3 regions of the Peribacillus sp. SRI_006 genome follow, and region 2 is predicted to be linked to each of the others. Evidence: riboswitches for the same ligand, from Rfam matches in the RefSeq annotation. Region 2 holds a riboswitch; each other region holds the start of a gene.
The links. A riboswitch is a leader RNA that binds a small molecule or an ion and turns the genes downstream of it on or off. The one in region 2 is predicted to bind S-adenosylmethionine.

Region 1 (6,086 bases), on a different contig from region 2:
CAACGGTTTTCAACATTGGAATCCATCGTTAAACACATTTTTCACGACCGCCCGCTCGAGAATCTGATCGTGCAGCAGGGCATCCCATTAATTCGATCTGAAAAACGTCCAGTGGATTTTCGGGTCCATACGAACAAGGACAGTAATGGAAAATGGCAGGTGACCGCGATTGCCGCAAAAATCGCCGGCGCCGGCAGCGTCACGACCCATATTAAAAGCGGGGGTGTCATCAAAACGGTTGCCGAACTGTTTGGAGATGACGATGAGGCGACAGAAGTCGAACGAAAGCTTTCGGAAGCCGCACTGATTTTAAGTGACAGTATAGAAAAGAACTTGGACGGCATCATCGCAGAAATAGGATTCGATTTTGGATTGGATAAAAAAGGGCAGGTTTGGATGTTTGAAGCCAATTCCAAGCCTGGACGTTCCATCTTCTCCCATCCAAAACTCAAGGATTTCGAATTGCTGACTAGAAAGCTAAGCCTTGATTATGCCATTTATCTTACGGAACAGACGATTACAAAATCAATCAGAGTGCCGCAATGAACATTTTTTATGATATCCCCACTGAAAATTGGCACCACACTCATGAGAATGCGGAACTTTTCGCCGGCTCTGCCGAAGAAGAAATCAGCTATAAAAAGAACCATTCGAATCAACCTCTAATTCCAATCACAATATTTCCGGGTAACCGGATGCTTACCGTCGGAATTTTAACTGTTTCCAATCCCAAAAAGGAATCAGGTTTGGGTGGAAACCTGACCCTTTTTCGGGACTTATCATTATATTTATTGAAACATGGAATATTGGCGTATGTATTCACAGGAAATGCCCTTCATTCCGAGTCGATGAAAGGGTATCTTTTTTCCTCCATTTCAAACAAGTGGATTGAATGTAAAGTGCCCTTCCCTGACATCGTCTATAACCGTATCCCCTGGAGGAGCTATGAGGCGTCAGAGGAATTCCAACATCTTATCACACATTTTAAAGATTACCGAATGACTCTATTCAACCCCTGTTTTATAGATAAATATGTGATGTTCGAAGCATTAACTGAAGATGGATCCCTCACCAACCACCTTCCGCCCACCATGGTCTTACGAAACAGCGGTTGCCTTGATTCTTTCCTGGAGACATACAGGCATATATACCTTAAGCCATGCAAAGGAAGCCAAGGGAAGGGCATTTATACCATTATCAAAAATGATGATGATACCCTATTGTTCAATAGCTTAAAGCATAGTGAATCCTTCCCTGATTTTGCTTCCTTCTGGGATACAAAAAAAAGGGATTTATTAAAAAGGAGCTATCTTGCTCAACAGGCGATCATACCAAAAAAACTCTTTGGGCATCGTTATGATTACCGGATTCTCGTCCATTATGAAAAAGGTTTTTATAAAGTGACCGGCAAAGCGGTAAGGATGTCGCAAACCCAGGAAATCACCACCCACACTCCCCAAGGCGGAAAGCTTTTTCCTTATCAGGACCTTAAATCAAAAAACCTGGATCTGAAATTAGCGAATATCGCCCAAAAATGCGGAGAGATACTTTCAAAAAAGATCGGGTTTCTCGGAGAGTTTTCCATTGATATAGGGGAAGACGAATCGGGCTCGCTTTTCATATACGAAGTGAACTCAAAGCCGATGCAATTCGATGAAGAAGAAATTGAAACAAACAGGCTTTTGCATTTAAAAAATCTTTTCATTGAATTAACTTTTCCCAACCTGAAAAGAAAATAACACCTCCAGCTGCCGTTTTCCATTATAATCGAATGAGAAACAGTATATATGGAGGTAATACATATGATCACTCATTTTCAATGGGAACCATTGCATAAGAATCTGCCAGGATGGAAAATTTCCTTTTATTTCAACAAGCAGGCAGTCAAAGCCTTATATCACAAAGATGGATCCATCGAGTGGACAGCCAATCCGCCTTCCGAAACAGATGAAACCCAACTCAAAAGCATGATACATGATTTAATGATCTTCCATGTTTATGAATGAAACCCCTTTACATTCATGAAATCGCTAAACAGAATAAAAAAAACTCCTTTGCCTAAAACTAAAGAAAAGGCTAGGAGGGATTTCTTTTGGATAAAGAAAAAATGACATTTTTGAAGGATACCGAATATGATGGCAAGGACTCCGTTTACCTGGATATCGACCGTATCATCAATGAAGGAATGGCGGGCGGAAATGTGTATGAAGTCGCTAACCTTCAGAACATCGAAGAAGCACATGATTTTTATGATGAAACAGATCCCAATGTCAATAAATGAATAATGTGGGCTCTCTTATGGAGAGCTCTCTTTTATATCAGTCAGACCGTTAAACGGATAGCAATCAAATAGTCCCATTCTCCCTCGCACTTAAAATATTTTCGTTTAAAATCGATGTAATGATATGCTCTGAATCCCATTCATGCCCAGATATCTCGATAAGGGGATAGCGATTCGGCAAAACGACCTGCTGGATTTCATGAACGGTCAGCCCTTGAGAATGCAAGCGTAAAATTTCCCCTTGGAGGTTTTCCAGATAATCCAGTTTTTTTCGAAACATCTCCTTCCCATCAGGGACGTGCCCAGCATGACAGCAAAACACTTCCCCGAAGTCATAATGCAGCAATCTTTTTATGGAATCGATGATCATCGGGACGGACTCTTCCCGTAAGACAAGTTTTGTTTTTGGGGTTACGAAAAGGTCTCCTGAAAAGAGCACGCCATTATTGTGATTCAAATACACCATATGGTCCTTTGCATGACCTGGGGTAAAAATCGGCTCCCACGTTTGGGTACGGGAATGAATGGCCTTCCCTAGCGGCTCAGCTTTAAAGGCGTCTCTCTTTCCCCAGAAAATTTTGCGATATTCAGGATATTCAGCATCCTTTGCACAAACCTCAACCGACATCGGGTGAATGAAAAGAGGGACCTTTTTATGTTCCTGTATCCAGGCAGCACCCCCCGTATGGTCTTCATGATAGTGAGTCAGGGCCACTGAGTCGAAGTCTGCGGATTCATAGAATGGAATAAGCTCTTCCAATAAAATCTGTGCGCCAGTATCTATCAATAGGCCATCCGTTAAAAAGACATACACACTCATCCCCGCCTTGTTCCCGCCAGGAGTCCCATGCACGCAAACCACATCATTTATCGTCTTGATCTCTATCATTCGGTTTCCTCCCCATCATTGTATAAATATAGTTTCATCTTCCTTTTTTTAACTTTACTATAATAACTGTAGTACCACTTTACCTTTTTGACAAGGAAATATTGGAATGAATAGCCTCGATGAAAATGCTGGATTATTGCATAATAGCCCATTTTCCATGAATCGTTTTAACGGACTGTACCAGATTTAATGACAAAAAAATAAAAGAAACGATTGACAATGCCGGATTTTACAAATAATATAGATTATATTATAAAACTTGAAATATTCTAAAATAATAATTTACTTATCAAGAGTGACGGAGGGATCAGGCCCTGTGATGTCCGGCAACCGCCCTTAGGGAACGGTGCCAATTCCTGCAGAATGATTGCATTCTGAAAGATAAGCCGAGATATGATTTCGCTGCCTCTTTCTGAATGATAGAGGCAGCTTTTTTAATGTTTAAGGGGGAAATCTCATGATTGAAATCCGTTCAGTCCGAAAGGAATACGTCTCGAAGAAAAACCGAGTTATCGGAGTGGATAACGTAACTTTAACCATTCAAACTGGTGAAATATATGGAATTGTCGGCTACAGCGGAGCTGGAAAAAGCTCATTGCTCCGCTGCTTGAATTTGCTTGAACGTCCGACAGGTGGAAATATCATTATCGACGGCATTGATTTAACCTCTTTATCTAGCAAAGAGCTTCGTAAACAACGGCAAAAAATCGGAATGATATTCCAGCACTTTTCCCTGGTCAGTTCAAAAACCGTTTATGAAAATGTCGCTTTCGCCTTAAGGGCCGCGCATCGATCGAAGGACGCGACTAAGTTACGTGTATTGGAATTGTTGGAAATAGTGGGGCTCAGCGATAAGAAAGATGTCTATCCTGCACAGCTTAGCGGTGGACAGAAGCAACGGGTCGGCATAGCTCGCGCGTTAGCAAATGAACCCACTGTACTATTATGTGATGAAGCGACTTCAGCCCTTGATCCAACAACTACAAAAGCGATTTTACAGTTATTGAAAAAGATAAGCAGTGAGCTTGGTATCACCATCGTGTTGATTACACATGAAATGGAAGTGGTCAAAGAACTATGCCACCGAGTCGCCGTGATGCAGGATGGCCGGGTAATTGAAGAAGGACCCGTTTATGAAATATTTTCACAGCCCAAACAGGAGTTAACGAAGCAATTCATTAGCAGTGTACTGGATTTCGAACTCCCTTCGCACTTGATTGAAGAAAGTGAAGGTACGATTATTAAGATCCAATTCGAAGGGCAAACCGCCGGTGAATCGATTCTTTCGGATACTCTCCAATCCCATGCAGTAAAGGGAAATATTTTACACGGTAAAATTGAGTATATCCAGGATGTTCCTTTAGGCTTTTTAATCATCGAGTTAATTGGCGATGCCGTCCAAATTCATTCGGCATTGGAATATATAAAAAATCGTTCCAGTTCTGTGGAGGTGTTAAAACATGTCACTGCTTAATCCCATCGTAAATATTTTACCTGATCTTAATAAAGCCTTTCTTGAAACGATTTATATGGTCGGCGTTTCTCTTGCAGTAGCCCTGCTGATCGGTTTACCGCTTGGAGTATTGCTATTTACAACAACAAGGAATTTATTTTTTGAAAATGGCATCGTGAATCGATCTCTCGGTTTCGCAGTCAATATTGTCCGTTCAATCCCGTTCATCATTCTTTTGGTCGCCCTCCTTCCTTTTACGGACCTACTTACAGGATCGACGATAGGGCCAAGAGCAGCTTCTGTTTCCCTGTCCGTATCCGCAATCCCTTTTTTTGCAAGGATTGTTGAAACTGCATTACGTGAAATAGACAGAGGAGTGATTGAAGCTGCAATTGCCGTAGGTGCCACTCCATGGATGATCATTAAGGATGTACTTCTTCCAGAGGCAAAACCGGGAATCATTCAAGGACTGACATTAACGACCATTTCGCTTATCGGTTACTCAGCAATGGCTGGGACAATCGGCGGTGGCGGAATTGGCGACCTGGCCATCCGGTACGGATATTACCGATATGACAACACAGTCATGATCACGACGATCGTCGTGCTGATCTGCCTTGTGCAACTCATTCAAATGGTTGGTGACAAAGTTTCATACATAGTTAACAAGCGATAGGTTTAATCACTTTTTTTAATGACTCAATACATTTCATTACTCAGGAGGAATTTCAAATGAAGAAAATAGCTTCGTTATTATCAGTCTGTGCACTTGCACTCGGCTTGGCAGCTTGCGGGAGCGATGATGCATCCCCAAATACAGAAGACAAAAAAGAATTGAAGATCGGGGCGACTACCGGGCCGTACGCCGATATGGTTAAGGAGGCCATCAAACCAGGTCTGGAAGATCTCGGATACAAAATAGAGATCGTCGAATTCACCGACTATATCCAGCCGAATAAGTCGCTTGGCAACAACTCGATCGACGCCAACCTTTTCCAGCATAAAGTGTACATGGATAACTTCGCTAAAGAAAATGATTTAAAGCTTTCCGACCTTATCATAGTTCCAACAGCGCCAATGGGCATATATTCTAATAAGTATAATTCATTGAAAGAAGTGAAAGACGGTACATCCCTTGCAGTGCCCAATGATCCGGTTAACCTGGCACGTGCACTAAAAGTGCTGGTGGATGAAGGGTTGATTGAAGTCGATCCAAATGTCGACCCTTTAAAAGTATCTGAAAAGGATGTAACGAAAAATCCAAAAAACATCCAGCTAAAACTATTGGAATCCGCTCAGTTGCCCCGCGCAACAGACAGCGTCGACCTATCGGCGGTCCCTGGCAACTTTGCTCTTGCAGCGAAAATGGACCTCAAGGATGCCCTAGTTTTAGAAAACATGCCGGATATGTATCGAAACGTTGTTGCAGTGAATACAAAAGATGTAGACGCTCAATTTGCCAA
Region 2 (6,086 bases):
ATACCGCCAATTAGTGTAAATGATACACCCCATCGATCCGTACTATATCCGCCAAACTTTGATCCGATCAAGCTTGCGATACCGAATATAAGCAAGGCCGTGCTAAGTAGAGAGTCACTTATCCCTGATACGGATAGCAGGTAAGGGGATAGATAGGTATAAGCTATCGAGTATCCGCCAAGCCAGAAGAAGGTTATCGATAATCCAAGGGCAACTTTCCTTTTTTTAAGAAGGGCCAGCTGCTGGAGAAGTGGTACTGGTTTATCCCCTTTGGTAGCAGGAATGGTAAAGAATAAAACGACCATGGCAATCAGGCCGAATAGGGCGATTCCGCCAAAGACGGATTTCCAGCCGAATGCATCCGTCATGATTCTTCCGAGGGGTACGCCAATGATAAGGGAAGCTGTAAACCCCATGACAACTGTCGCAATAGAACTTGCTTGTTTATCTGGCGGAGCAAGCTTAGCGGCAATATTCAGAGCGGTGACTACAACCAATCCTGCACCAAGTGCCATGATTATGCGTGCAAATAGAAACGGTCCAAAGCCTGGTAATAGAAAGGCAAGCAGGTTGGACACTATGAATAGTCCAAGGGAATACAACATTAATTTTCGTCTGTCTAAACTTGCTGTCAAAGCCATTAGAATGGGTGTACCGATTGCATAGACAAGGGAGAAAATTGTAATGAGCTGTCCTGCGGCAGCAAGGGTAACTCCAAGAGAATCCGCAATCTTATCCAAAATCCCGGATATGATGAATTCGGATGTTCCTACTAAAAAACTGATTATCGCCAACATATAAATTTTCCATGTATTAAGCAAAATAGATTCACTCCTCATTAATGATTATCAATTTTATATAAAGACATATCGGAATATGTTAATATGTATGGATAAAAAATAAACATATCGCGAAATGTCGAACTGTTAGGGGGGGGAAATGAACCCAACCCTCTAAGGTACGGATCAGGTTCATTTTCATACTTCTTCTTTCAAGAAATCAGTAATTTTTGAGATTGCATCTTCATCTCGTTTGTAATACGTAAACTTTCCTATCCGCTCCGTTTTAATCAATCCTGCTCTAAGAAGCATCGAGAGGTATTGAGAGGCCGTGGACTGGGTCATGTTTAATTTTTCCGTAATCTGACTTACGCAAACGCCGGTTTCCTTCATGTCTATTCCCTCATGAGGGGTGAAGTGGAGTTCAGGCGCCTTGAGCCATTGTAAGATTTGCAACCTGGATTCATTGGATAATGCTTTAAATATCTCGATTGTTTTCATACATTTCATTATATCGAGAATTATCGATATGTCAAATGGTTTTAACATTCATCGTTAATTTCATAAATCAAAACTTGATACCGTTATTCAAAAGAGCCATTAAAGGAATGGAAATGTATTATTGCAAGGACCTAATCGGATCCCTAATAAGTGCTGCCGATTAGGTTGTTCGAATCCTGTAAATAAGTTTTAAAGTCTCCGTAAAATAATCATTCCCATACTTCTTTCGCTACATCAACGACGAATTTCAGTTTTTCCCATTGCTGTGCTTCGGTTAGCTTGTTGCCGTGATGGGTGGAGGCGAAGCCGCATTGAGGGCTTAAGCATAATTGTTCGAGCGGAACGAAGTGCGATGCTTCTTTAATGCGTGCCTTAACAGCTTCCTTGTCCTCGATTTCTCCATTTTTTGAAGTGACGGCACCCAGTACGACCCGTGCACCGCCATTTGGAATGTATTCCAATGGTTTGAAATCCCCTGAGCGTTGATCATCATATTCCAAGAAGAATCCATCCACTTTTTCTTTTGCCAATAAAGTTGGGGCGATACGGGCATAGCTTCCTTCAAACGCCCATGTCGACTGGTAGTTTCCGCGACATAGATGGGTAGTGACGATAAGGTCTTCTGGTTTGCCTTCCAATGCTCCGTTAATGACCCGAAGTGCAAGATCAATTAATTGTTCCCTCGTATATTTTCCATCTTTGAACTGGAAATCCGGAGCTGAAAGTCTGGCAATATATACATCATCCAATTGAAGATAACGCACACCTGCTTCATAAAAGGCTTTCAAAGCATGCTGATAGGCGTTGATGATATCATTTGCATAGTCTTCGATATCAGGGTAGACGTCTTCATTATGAATGCCTGCAGCAAATAATTGATTCGGACTGGGGATTGTTTGCTTGGCAACGGCACGTCCGTTCACGATTTTGTTCAATTCAATGAAATCACGAATGAAGGGATGTTCAGGGTTGAATGAAACCTTCCCGGTATTGCGAACATTATATCTCTCTGTTTCGACACCATCGAATGTGAGGCCTTTTTCAGTTACATATCCCTCGATGCCATTTAAATGTTCGAGGAAGTCAAAGTGCCACCATGTTCGTCTGAATTCACCGTCCGTAACGGCCTCTAAACCAACTTCGATTTGTTTATCGACGATCCGATTGATTTCTTCAGTTTCAATTTCACGAAGCCTCTCAGCTGAAATGGTACCTTCCTTAAAGTCCTTCCTGGCAATATGTAAACGTTCCGGTCTTAATAAACTTCCGACGTGGTCCGCCCTGAATGGTGCTTTCGTTAATGTGATTGACATGTTGATTCCTTCTTTCCTTTTAAAAATATAGGCTCTTTTCGTAAAGATTGTTGTTTTTAAACGAAACGATTTAAGGTTGATTGGAGCGGAAGTGCGAGACTCCTGCGGGAGCAGCGGGACAGGTGAGACCCCACAGGCGTTTACGCCGAGGAGGCTCACCGCCCGCCCCGCGGAAAGCGAGCATCTTGAGGGGAAATCAACCACAACCCACTACCTGGTAAATAGCAACAAAGTATGTGAAAACAGCCAAAATAAAAAACCTCTTCTTAAAAATAAGAAGAGGTGTTGGCAACAAAGCTATATACTCTTCTTATCTTCAAGTTTTTACACTTCTGGAATTAGCACAGTACAAGATCAGTCTGTTGCTGAGGCATCAAAGGGCCAGTCCCTCCACCTCTCTGGATAAGAGTTGTCTATTAAATTAACTTTGACTATACAGGTAGTTTTTACGAAGGTCAAGGGGTAGAGCTGGAATATTTCGAATATACCGTTTATTAATCCGGGCTGGAATGTTAACGGCATCAGGGAATCCGGCATATGCTTTGAGTGGGGAGGGAATGCAAGGATGAGTCCATTCAAAAATGGCATACCGATTACGGTAACTGAAGCCATGATAGAGAGAATCATAAAAATGAAATCATCTGATCAGGATATTAAAGTCGAAATTACGCCAAAGCATATTGTGCTTTCCGGAACGATGGAAGTGAAAAAAATGATGTTTAAGAAAAACGTGGCTTTCCGGATTACATTAAAACCGATTCATGTGGAAAAAAGAACGATTTCATTTGAATTAGTCGAAATGGAACCAATTGACAGGGATTTCATCAACAAAAGGATATTTAACAGACCGCCATTTTTTGAATATGAAAAAAGAACGATCAAAATGAATGTTAATGCTTGGAGCATCGTGAGAAAAATTCCAATTGGCACAATTAAATCGTATGAACTCGTCGAAGGTGCATTGAAAATGAAACTCTCTTTATGATTCAAGGGGATATTTTACATATATCCTTTGCCGCAATCTATAAAGGGTGTGAAAGGTATGATAGTGTTAAGGTTACATGGTTCATGAAAAAATGTGTTTGATAAATCAAGTTCTTTAAAATATACTAAATGACTTGAAGTTTTGAGTTTTTCTGGGAATGAGGAGGATGATGATGGATCAGAAGATTTTGCCTGCTTCAGCAAGCATGAAGGATTTTGAAAGATTTCTAGAAAGTTCCTATGAAATAGGTGTGTTTCTTGATTTGCATATCTCACAATTGAAAAATGTAAGTATGATGGCAAAGCAGCATAATAAGAAAATGATTTATCATGTCGATTTGATCCATGGCATAAGAAGTGATGAGTACGCGACAGAATTCATTTGTCAGGAATATAACCCCTATGGGCTGATTTCGACTAAATCAAGCGTTATATTGAAGGCGAAGCAAAAGGGGGTCATTGCCATCCAGCGAATCTTTTTAATAGACTCACATGCGCTTGAGAAAAGTTATAAGCTGGTGCAGAAAACCAAGCCGGATTATATCGAAGTATTGCCGGGCGCCATGCCATGGATGATAAAAGAAGTGAAGGAACGATTGCAGACACCGATTTTTGCAGGCGGCCTCATACGTACTTCGGATGAAGTCCTGAATGCCCTTGATGCCGGAGCCTCGTCAATCACCACTTCAAAAACTGAATTATGGGATATCGTCTAATAGGGAAAAATTGAAAAAAATTACAGAATAATAGATTAATTTTTCACAAAATATTGACAGCGTTTTCATAACCTAGTATATTTTACAGTACAAGTTAATATATGTGACGGAGACTAGGAGATTCACAACAGATCTATTCATAATTTTTTTTATGAAGATGGTTCTGCTGTGGATCTCCTTTTATTTGTTGGCAAGGTTTAAAAAATTATCAGGGGAGGGGTTTTATCATGACTCCATTTTGGGGAGAAGTGTTAGGCACGATGATTTTAGTTTTATTCGGAGCAGGTATTGGGGCAGGTTCATCCTTAAAGGGTTCTTATGCAAAAGATGCCGGCTGGATCGTTATCACGATTGCGTGGGGATTGGCGGTTACCATGGGTGTTTTTGCAGTGGGTTCCATAAGCGGGGCGCATTTAAACCCGGCGGTCACAGTAGGTTTTGCCATTATTGGAGAATTTCCATGGAGTGATGTGCCCGGTTACATCGTTGCCCAGATGATTGGCGCGATACTCGGCGCAACTCTAGTATTCCTGCACTATTTGCCACACTGGAAAGCTACGGATGATCCAGGGGCGAAGCTTGGTGTATTCGCGACTTCACCTGCAATCCCGCACACATTTTCAAATCTATTAAGTGAGATGATTGGAACTTTCATCCTTATTCTTGGTCTATTATTTATAGGGGCCAATAATTTTACAGAGGGTCTAAACCCATTCGCAGTCGGGTTATTGATTGTCGTGATCGGGATGTCGCTTGGGGGAACAACAGGATACGCCATTAACCCGGCCCGCGACCTGGGGCCGCGCATCGCTCACTTTTTGCTGCCGATACCTGGTAAAGGAAATTCCAACTGGGGCTATTCATGGATTCCGGTCATTGGACCGATTGTAGGGGGTTCACTTGGTGCCGTTTGTTATAAAGCATTCTTCATGGGGGAAATAACGGCAGGATTTTGGTCTGTTATGGGTGCAAGCCTGGTACTATTGATAGTAGCCTATGCTTTTGGTAAAAAACAGTCACATGAATTGGATAGCAGAAATATCGCTAGTTAATTAAAAGGAGGGGCATACACAATGGAAAAATACATTTTATCATTAGATCAAGGAACAACAAGTTCGAGGGCGATTTTATTTAATGAAAAGGGGGAAATCGTCCATTCCTCCCAAAAGGAATTCACACAGCATTTCCCTAAACCAGGCTGGGTCGAGCATAACGCCAATGAGATTTGGGGGTCGATCCTGGCGGTGATCGCCGGTGTACTATCTGAATCCAGTGTAAAGCCAGAGCAAATTGCCGGTATCGGGATCACCAACCAGCGTGAAACGGCAGTCGTTTGGGATAAGGAAACAGGTACGCCTGTCTATAATGCGATTGTATGGCAGTCCAGGCAAACAAGTGGAATCTGTGATGAGTTGAAGGAAAAGGGACTTAATGATTTATTCCGGGATAAAACGGGATTGTTGATAGATGCCTATTTTTCCGGAACGAAAGTGAAGTGGATCCTCGATAATGTGGAAGGGGCACGGCAAAAGGCGGATGAAGGCAAGCTGTTATTCGGTACCATCGATACTTGGCTGATCTGGAAGCTATCAGGAGGCAAGGCTCATGTAACGGACTATTCCAATGCATCCCGGACATTGATGTACAATATCCATGAACTGAAATGGGATGAAGAACTGCTTGAGATATTGACTGTACCAAAGTCGATGCTGCCGGAAGTGAGGCCTTCCTCTGAGGAATATGCACGTACGATCGAATATCATTTCTTCGGCCAATCGGTTCCGATCGCCGGG
Region 3 (6,086 bases), on a different contig from region 2:
GAAGCAACGGCTGCCTTGGATACAGAATCTGAACATTTGATCCAGCAAGCCTTGTCACGTTTAATGAAAAAACGGACTTCAATAGTCATTGCACATCGTTTATCGACCATTCATGACGCCGATCAAATCATTGTTCTGGAAAAAGGGCAGGTTCTTGAAAAAGGAACACATGACCAGTTAATGCAAAACGACGGCCGATACAAGCAGCTCCATGACTTACAGTTCCCTCAACTAAGCGATATCAAATACCTAGCAACTTAGCAGGCAACCATGCACAGAAAGCCTTTCTGTGCATGGTTGGCTTCATTTGAAATCATAACTTTCCAAAACCCGATTCGCAATGAGCTGATACCCTTTTTCATTCGGATGTAACTTATCACTGAAATACTTTGTTTTCTTTTCATCTTCAAAAAGATCATTTGTAGGAATGAATAACATCCTTTCACCTTTATCGGCTAATCCCTTTATTGACTCGTTATAATCGCGAATGTGCTTTTCAAGTTTTTGATTGTCTTTAATTGGGTTATATAGTCCTATTACCAGAATATCCGCTTTATCGTTTGCCTCTATCAGTGTTGATGTAATCTTTTTCAGATGGTTGATATATTCCCGTTTACCCTCATTGATTTTTCGGTCACTTATTTTCTCCAAGTTCCCGCCATTACTATTGATCAAGTCATTCGTTCCAATAAAAACAATGAAAGTATCGGCTTCATCAAGTTTCGTTTTAATTCGGTAATCATCTAGCTGTTTCATCACCCCATCCGTTTCCTGGCCTTTAATACCGTAATTCCAAAAACTCACTTTTTGCTCCGATTGGGGATTATTCAATTCATCTTCAAGGCCATCTATATATCCTTCCCCGTCCTTATCCCCTTTTCCATAGGTTAATGAATCTCCAAAAGCCATGACCCTTTGCACATCTTCCGACTCCGAGGCCTGAAATTCATATGCAGCAAAACATATAAACAGTACGATAATCAATATACCTGCCAATTTTTTCATTTGGTTCTCCTCTTGTTTTTTACTAGAAGTATTTAATCTTTTTCATACCCAAAAAATCTGCAGTACTAACATAAAAAAGAATTGTCAGATAAAGAATAAAAAGTGTATGATAATATAAAACTTTCAATGGATTGGGTTTCATTCAACGTCCCTAAAACCAAAAACGGGATTACCCTTCATTCTGGAGATTGAATAAATGATAGTTAGGAGTTTAAATCATGGAAGAACACATAGAGTTTAGAGAGGCAGAACTATCTGATCTACCCAGAATTGTTGAAATATATAATTCGACAATTGCTTCAAGGATGGTCACGGCAGATACGGAACCTGTATCCGTCCAATCGAGGGTTAAATGGTTTGAGGAACATCATTCAGAAAGTAGACCGCTATATATCATTACTATAGAAGGGAAAACCGCTGGATGGATGAGCTTTCAATCCTTTTATGGCCGACCGGCATATAATTCCACTGCCGAAATCAGCATTTACATTGATGATTATTTCCGGGGAAAAGGAATTGGACAAATTTCGATTCGAAAGGCAATTGAATTGAGTCCAAAATTAGGTGTTAAGACTTTATTGGGTTTCATTTTCGCCCATAATACACCAAGCCTTAAGCTTTTTTCTAAATTCGGGTTTGAAGAATGGGCACATTTACCTCAAGTTGCCGAGATGGATGGCATTGAGCGGGATTTGATCATTCTAGGTAAACGTGTCGATATTTAAATATAATTCTTTAGAGCTATTGCCTTGAGCAGTAGCTTTTTTAGATTAATACAGGTCGAATTGCTAATTTAAAAATACCTATATGCTTCTTGAAGGGAAAAATATTCAGAATCTCTTTTACTTGCTAACGCATTCAATAGCGTATCCAATTCTTGGCTGGCTTGTACAGTCAGCAGACTTGTTAAGCCGTAAATCGCACCCAACTTTATCATTTCCTGTCTCTTCTCTTCTACTTTTTCTATAGTTACCTTACGGCAATGCATCATAGCCACCTCCCATTTATTCAATATTTTTACACTTTTATCATAATGAAATCACTAGTTAAAATCAACTATTTTCCAGAAATTAAATGTGTTATTTTATAGGTCAAATGTGACAAAACACCTATTTTGTTATTTAATTATGTATAATTTGTGTCGTTTTCTAAAAAACGCAAAAAAAGCATCCACTAGTGTAGACTGCGAATGCTTACATCATATCCCTTATCCAAAAATCCAAATATTGTATTCCGATTACTATGTCATCCATTCAGAAGGTGACTCGTTATTAGGTCTATTTATAACAATTTTATATTCATCTTCAAGTACTTTTAATGGGGCATCATAAAGGTGCCTTTCATCAGAGGTTTTGTATACTCCATTGGCCAATAGCTCTTCAATGAGTTTTGCCTTCCTCTGTTCAATCCTCTTAAATAATTCTGCCATGTAAATGGCTCCTTTCCGTCCTAGTGCCTGCTTCTAGTTAGCTAAACTTTATCAACTTGTTTGATTTCACCAAATAATATATACCTTTTCTAGTATGTCACTAAACGTTATTTCCCAAAAATAAAAGCCCCTTCTAATTTAAGAAGAGGCTGACAGTGTCCGTTCGGCTCTTCTTATCTTCCAAGCATATGCTTGTTGGATTTAGCACAGTTCCCTAAACGGGTCCGCTGCCGAGGTTTCATAGGGCCAAGTCCCTCCACCTCTCTGGATAAGAATTCAATATATAATGATGTAGAAATGATTCTATCCTAATAATCTTCAAAAGTCAATTACCTGGTTCTCCCTTTTTTCCTGGACATAAAGTGATTCCTCTTTCAAATACGGGTTGCATTTTCTTGTCTTTCTGATATGATGTCAGTAATTACATACAATTCACACCACTAGGGGAGTCTTTTTTAAGACTGAGATGGAATTAGTTCCGGACCCTTTGAACCTGAACCGGCTCATACCGGCGGAGGGAAGTGGATGATATCGTCCATTTCACAGACTATATCCATCTACCCCGTTCCGTATTCAGGAACGGGGTTTTTTATTTAACAAAGGCAAAGGGAGCCATTCTATAGGAGGATGAACAATGGAGAATACAAAATTAGAAACATTCAGTGATAGACTGCATGCACGGGCAAAAGAGATTTGGAAAAGGAATCATTCACATCCCTTTGTCCAGGCAATTGGAAACGGCACACTTCCTGAAAAGAAATTTGCCTATTACCTGAAGCAGGACTATGTCTATCTCATGGATTATTCCAAGCTCTTTGCTTTAGGTGTCATCAAAGCCCATAACATCGAAACCATGGCAAAATTTGCGAGCATTTTAAATGAAACCCTTCAAGTGGAAATGGATATTCATCGGCATTATGCTTCCGAATTCGGGATCAGCTCCAAGGAATTGGAAAATACAGAACCTACTCCAACCACTCTAGCCTATACAGGTTACATGCTAAATGCAGCTCAGCATGGGACTTTGGCAGACTTGATCGCCTGTCTCCTGCCCTGCGCTTGGGATTATTATGAAATCGGTTTGCTATTAAAAGAACAAAATGGAGCAGCACTGGAAAACAATCGCTACGCAGATTGGATAAGGTCCTATTCATCTCCTGAATTCGGGGAAGCACACAAGTGGCTGATCGCTTTGTTGGAAGAATTGACGGAAGGCATGCCTGAAAAGGAACTTCTTAGATTAGAAAAGCACTTTTTGGTTACTTCCCGATATGAATATTTATTCTGGGACATGGTTCAAAATGAGCAGGATTGGCCTCTGTAGGTGGTTGACATGAGGATGAACCCTATCAAGAAACTGACATTGACTGCCATGATCACGGCTTTAACGACGCTTACCAGTTCATTTATTTTCATCCCTGCAGGATTTGCAAAAATCTTTCCTATTCAACATCTGGCAAATGTCCTGACGGCGGTTCTATTGGGGCCTGCATATGCGGTGACACAAGCTTTTTTAGTTTCCATCATTAGAAACATGATTGGTACCGGTTCAATTTTCGCCTTTCCCGGCAGCATGATTGGTGCACTTTTGGCCGCCATCCTTTACCGAAAAACACAAAGCTTAAAATTCGCCTGTTTAGGGGAAGTGATCGGGACCGGCTTTCTCGGTTCCCTGGCCTGTTATCCGCTTGCAACCCTCCTATTGGGAGAAAAAGCTGCTCTTTTTGGTTTTTTACCGGCTTTTATGTTCAGTTCATTCGCAGGTGCGATTTTAGCTTTCATATTACTTAAAATATTGCTAAAAAATACTTATATGAAGGGGTTTTTTTATGAAAACAGCATTAACGATCGCAGGCTCTGATTCAGGGGGCGGTGCTGGAATACAAGCGGATTTAAAAACATTTTCTGCACATGGTGTATTTGGAATGTCTGCCATCACAGCCGTAACCGCCCAAAACACAATGGAAGTCCGTTCTGTACAGCCCATTGAAACTGCTATCATATCGGATCAAATTGCTGCTATCTTTGAAGATATTCCTGTCGATGCAGTAAAAATAGGCATGCTTGGATCAAAAGAAACCGTGGAAACGGTCGCTGCGTCCCTTAAAACCTTCATGCCTGCCATCATTATCCTTGACCCTGTCATGATTTCCAAAAGCGGCCACCATTTGCTCGACGAAAAGGCCGTCTCTGCCTTAAAAATGGAATTGCTTCCGCTTGCAAATCTTGTAACACCCAATGTACCAGAAGCGGAAGTACTTACTGGCTTCCCGATTCGGACGAAACAAGATTTCTACAGGGCATGCATTTCGATACAAGAAATGGGTTCCAAAGCCGTTTTACTTAAAGGCGGCCATGCAGCAGGAAATCCAAATGATCTTTTTTATGATGGGACTGACTTCCACTGGATCAAGGGAGAGCGCATTCATACAAAAAACACTCATGGTACGGGCTGTACCCTATCATCCGCCATTACATCTAACCTGGCAAATGGACTGCCATTGCAAGTGTCGATCGAACAAGCCAAGACCTATATTTCCGAAGCGATACGCAATAGCTTTTCAATCGGTAAAGGTCATGGACCTGTCCATCATTTTCATTCATATTCAAAAAAAGAAAGGAGTGACTTATTATGAAGGTTTCTTCAGCCGATTTATTTATGAAGGTAAGAGAAAGGAAACCACTCGTTCACCAAATCACCAACTTTGTTACGGTCAATGACTGTGCAAATGCCACCCTTGCCATCGGAGGTTCACCAGTAATGACATCGAGCCCAAGAGAAGTGGCGGATATGGTCAAATTAGCAGATGCATTGGTCCTGAATTTCGGTACGATCGATGATAAGGCCTTGGAAGCAATGGAGATTGCCGGTAAAACGGCAAATGTCCTGGACATCCCGGTCATTTTGGACCCGGTGGGCGTTGGTGCCACCTCCTATCGTACAGAGCAAGTCAAAGAGCTCCTAAGTAAGGTTACTTTCCAAATCATTCGCGGAAATGCGAGTGAAATCCTGTCATTGATGGGTGGGGATACCGTTACTCGCGGGGTGGATTCGGGGGAACTTGCGATTAGCAATGCAGAGCTGGCTTCACGAGCGGCAAATGAATTGAATAGCATCATCGTGGTCAGCGGAGCTAAGGATGCGGTCAGCGATGGAAAACATACGTCCATCATCGATAACGGGAACCTCCTTTTAACTAATGTTACAGGTACCGGTTGCATGTCCACTGCTCTTATCGGAACTTTTTCCGGAGTCACCGATGATTTCTATTCTGCAGCAATTGCCGGTATCTCAACAATGAGCATTTCAGGGGAACTAGCAGCCGCAACCCTTCAAAAGGATGAAGGAACAGGTACTTTCCGTGTGCGATTAATCGATGCCATATCAAGAATGGATAAGGAAATCTGGATGCATGAGGTGAAAATAAGTGAAGAAGTCCCAAATTGATTTAAGCCTGTATTTAGTTACGGAAGAGTCCATAGCAATAGAAGAATTGACCAAAATCATTGCACAATCGGTTTCAGGAGGAGTCTCGATCGTACAACTTAGAGAGAAAAACAATTCCTCCCTCTCCTTTTATGAAAAAGCATCTGCATTAAAACAGTTATTGAATGAGCTTTCCATTCCCCTTATCATCAATGACCGGGTGGA

Region 1: it holds a riboswitch for S-adenosylmethionine, as region 2 does, so the genes downstream of both, AC2YHV_RS12885 (methionine ABC transporter ATP-binding protein) here and AC2YHV_RS09745 (5-methyltetrahydropteroyltriglutamate--homocysteine S-methyltransferase) in region 2, are expected to answer to the same signal.
Region 3: it holds a riboswitch for S-adenosylmethionine, as region 2 does, so the genes downstream of both, AC2YHV_RS08465 (Fur-regulated basic protein FbpA) here and AC2YHV_RS09745 (5-methyltetrahydropteroyltriglutamate--homocysteine S-methyltransferase) in region 2, are expected to answer to the same signal.

Annotation. Positions count from the first base shown of each region.
Region 1 covers NZ_JBYCZT010000008.1:28,255-34,340, forward strand. The annotation lists gene AC2YHV_RS12860 (YheC/YheD family endospore coat-associated protein) at 1-546, shown strand, start outside; gene AC2YHV_RS12865 (YheC/YheD family endospore coat-associated protein) at 543-1,739, shown strand; gene AC2YHV_RS12870 (YheE family protein) at 1,803-2,006, shown strand; gene AC2YHV_RS12875 (hypothetical protein) at 2,093-2,281, shown strand; gene AC2YHV_RS12880 (MBL fold metallo-hydrolase) at 2,346-3,170, opposite strand; SAM riboswitch class I at 3,454-3,558, shown strand; gene AC2YHV_RS12885 (methionine ABC transporter ATP-binding protein) at 3,628-4,644, shown strand; gene AC2YHV_RS12890 (methionine ABC transporter permease) at 4,631-5,299, shown strand; gene AC2YHV_RS12895 (MetQ/NlpA family ABC transporter substrate-binding protein) at 5,356-6,086, shown strand, end outside.
Region 2 covers NZ_JBYCZT010000006.1:18,455-24,540, reverse strand. The annotation lists gene AC2YHV_RS09755 (MFS transporter) at 1-821, opposite strand, end outside; gene AC2YHV_RS09750 (ArsR/SmtB family transcription factor) at 978-1,280, opposite strand; gene AC2YHV_RS09745 (5-methyltetrahydropteroyltriglutamate--homocysteine S-methyltransferase) at 1,490-2,593, opposite strand; SAM riboswitch class I at 2,901-3,002, opposite strand; gene AC2YHV_RS09740 (hypothetical protein) at 3,159-3,578, shown strand; gene AC2YHV_RS09735 (glycerol-3-phosphate responsive antiterminator) at 3,745-4,293, shown strand; gene AC2YHV_RS09730 (MIP/aquaporin family protein) at 4,521-5,345, shown strand; gene glpK (glycerol kinase GlpK) at 5,367-6,086, shown strand, end outside.
Region 3 covers NZ_JBYCZT010000005.1:105,871-111,956, reverse strand. The annotation lists gene AC2YHV_RS08485 (ABC transporter ATP-binding protein) at 1-261, shown strand, start outside; gene AC2YHV_RS08480 (DUF459 domain-containing protein) at 304-1,005, opposite strand; gene AC2YHV_RS08475 (GNAT family N-acetyltransferase) at 1,224-1,730, shown strand; gene AC2YHV_RS08470 (aspartyl-phosphate phosphatase Spo0E family protein) at 1,799-1,996, opposite strand; gene AC2YHV_RS08465 (Fur-regulated basic protein FbpA) at 2,246-2,434, opposite strand; SAM riboswitch class I at 2,605-2,709, opposite strand; TPP riboswitch at 2,867-2,971, shown strand; gene tenA (thiaminase II) at 3,069-3,758, shown strand; gene thiW (energy coupling factor transporter S component ThiW) at 3,774-4,295, shown strand; gene thiD (bifunctional hydroxymethylpyrimidine kinase/phosphomethylpyrimidine kinase) at 4,264-5,070, shown strand; gene thiM (hydroxyethylthiazole kinase) at 5,067-5,882, shown strand; gene thiE (thiamine phosphate synthase) at 5,863-6,086, shown strand, end outside.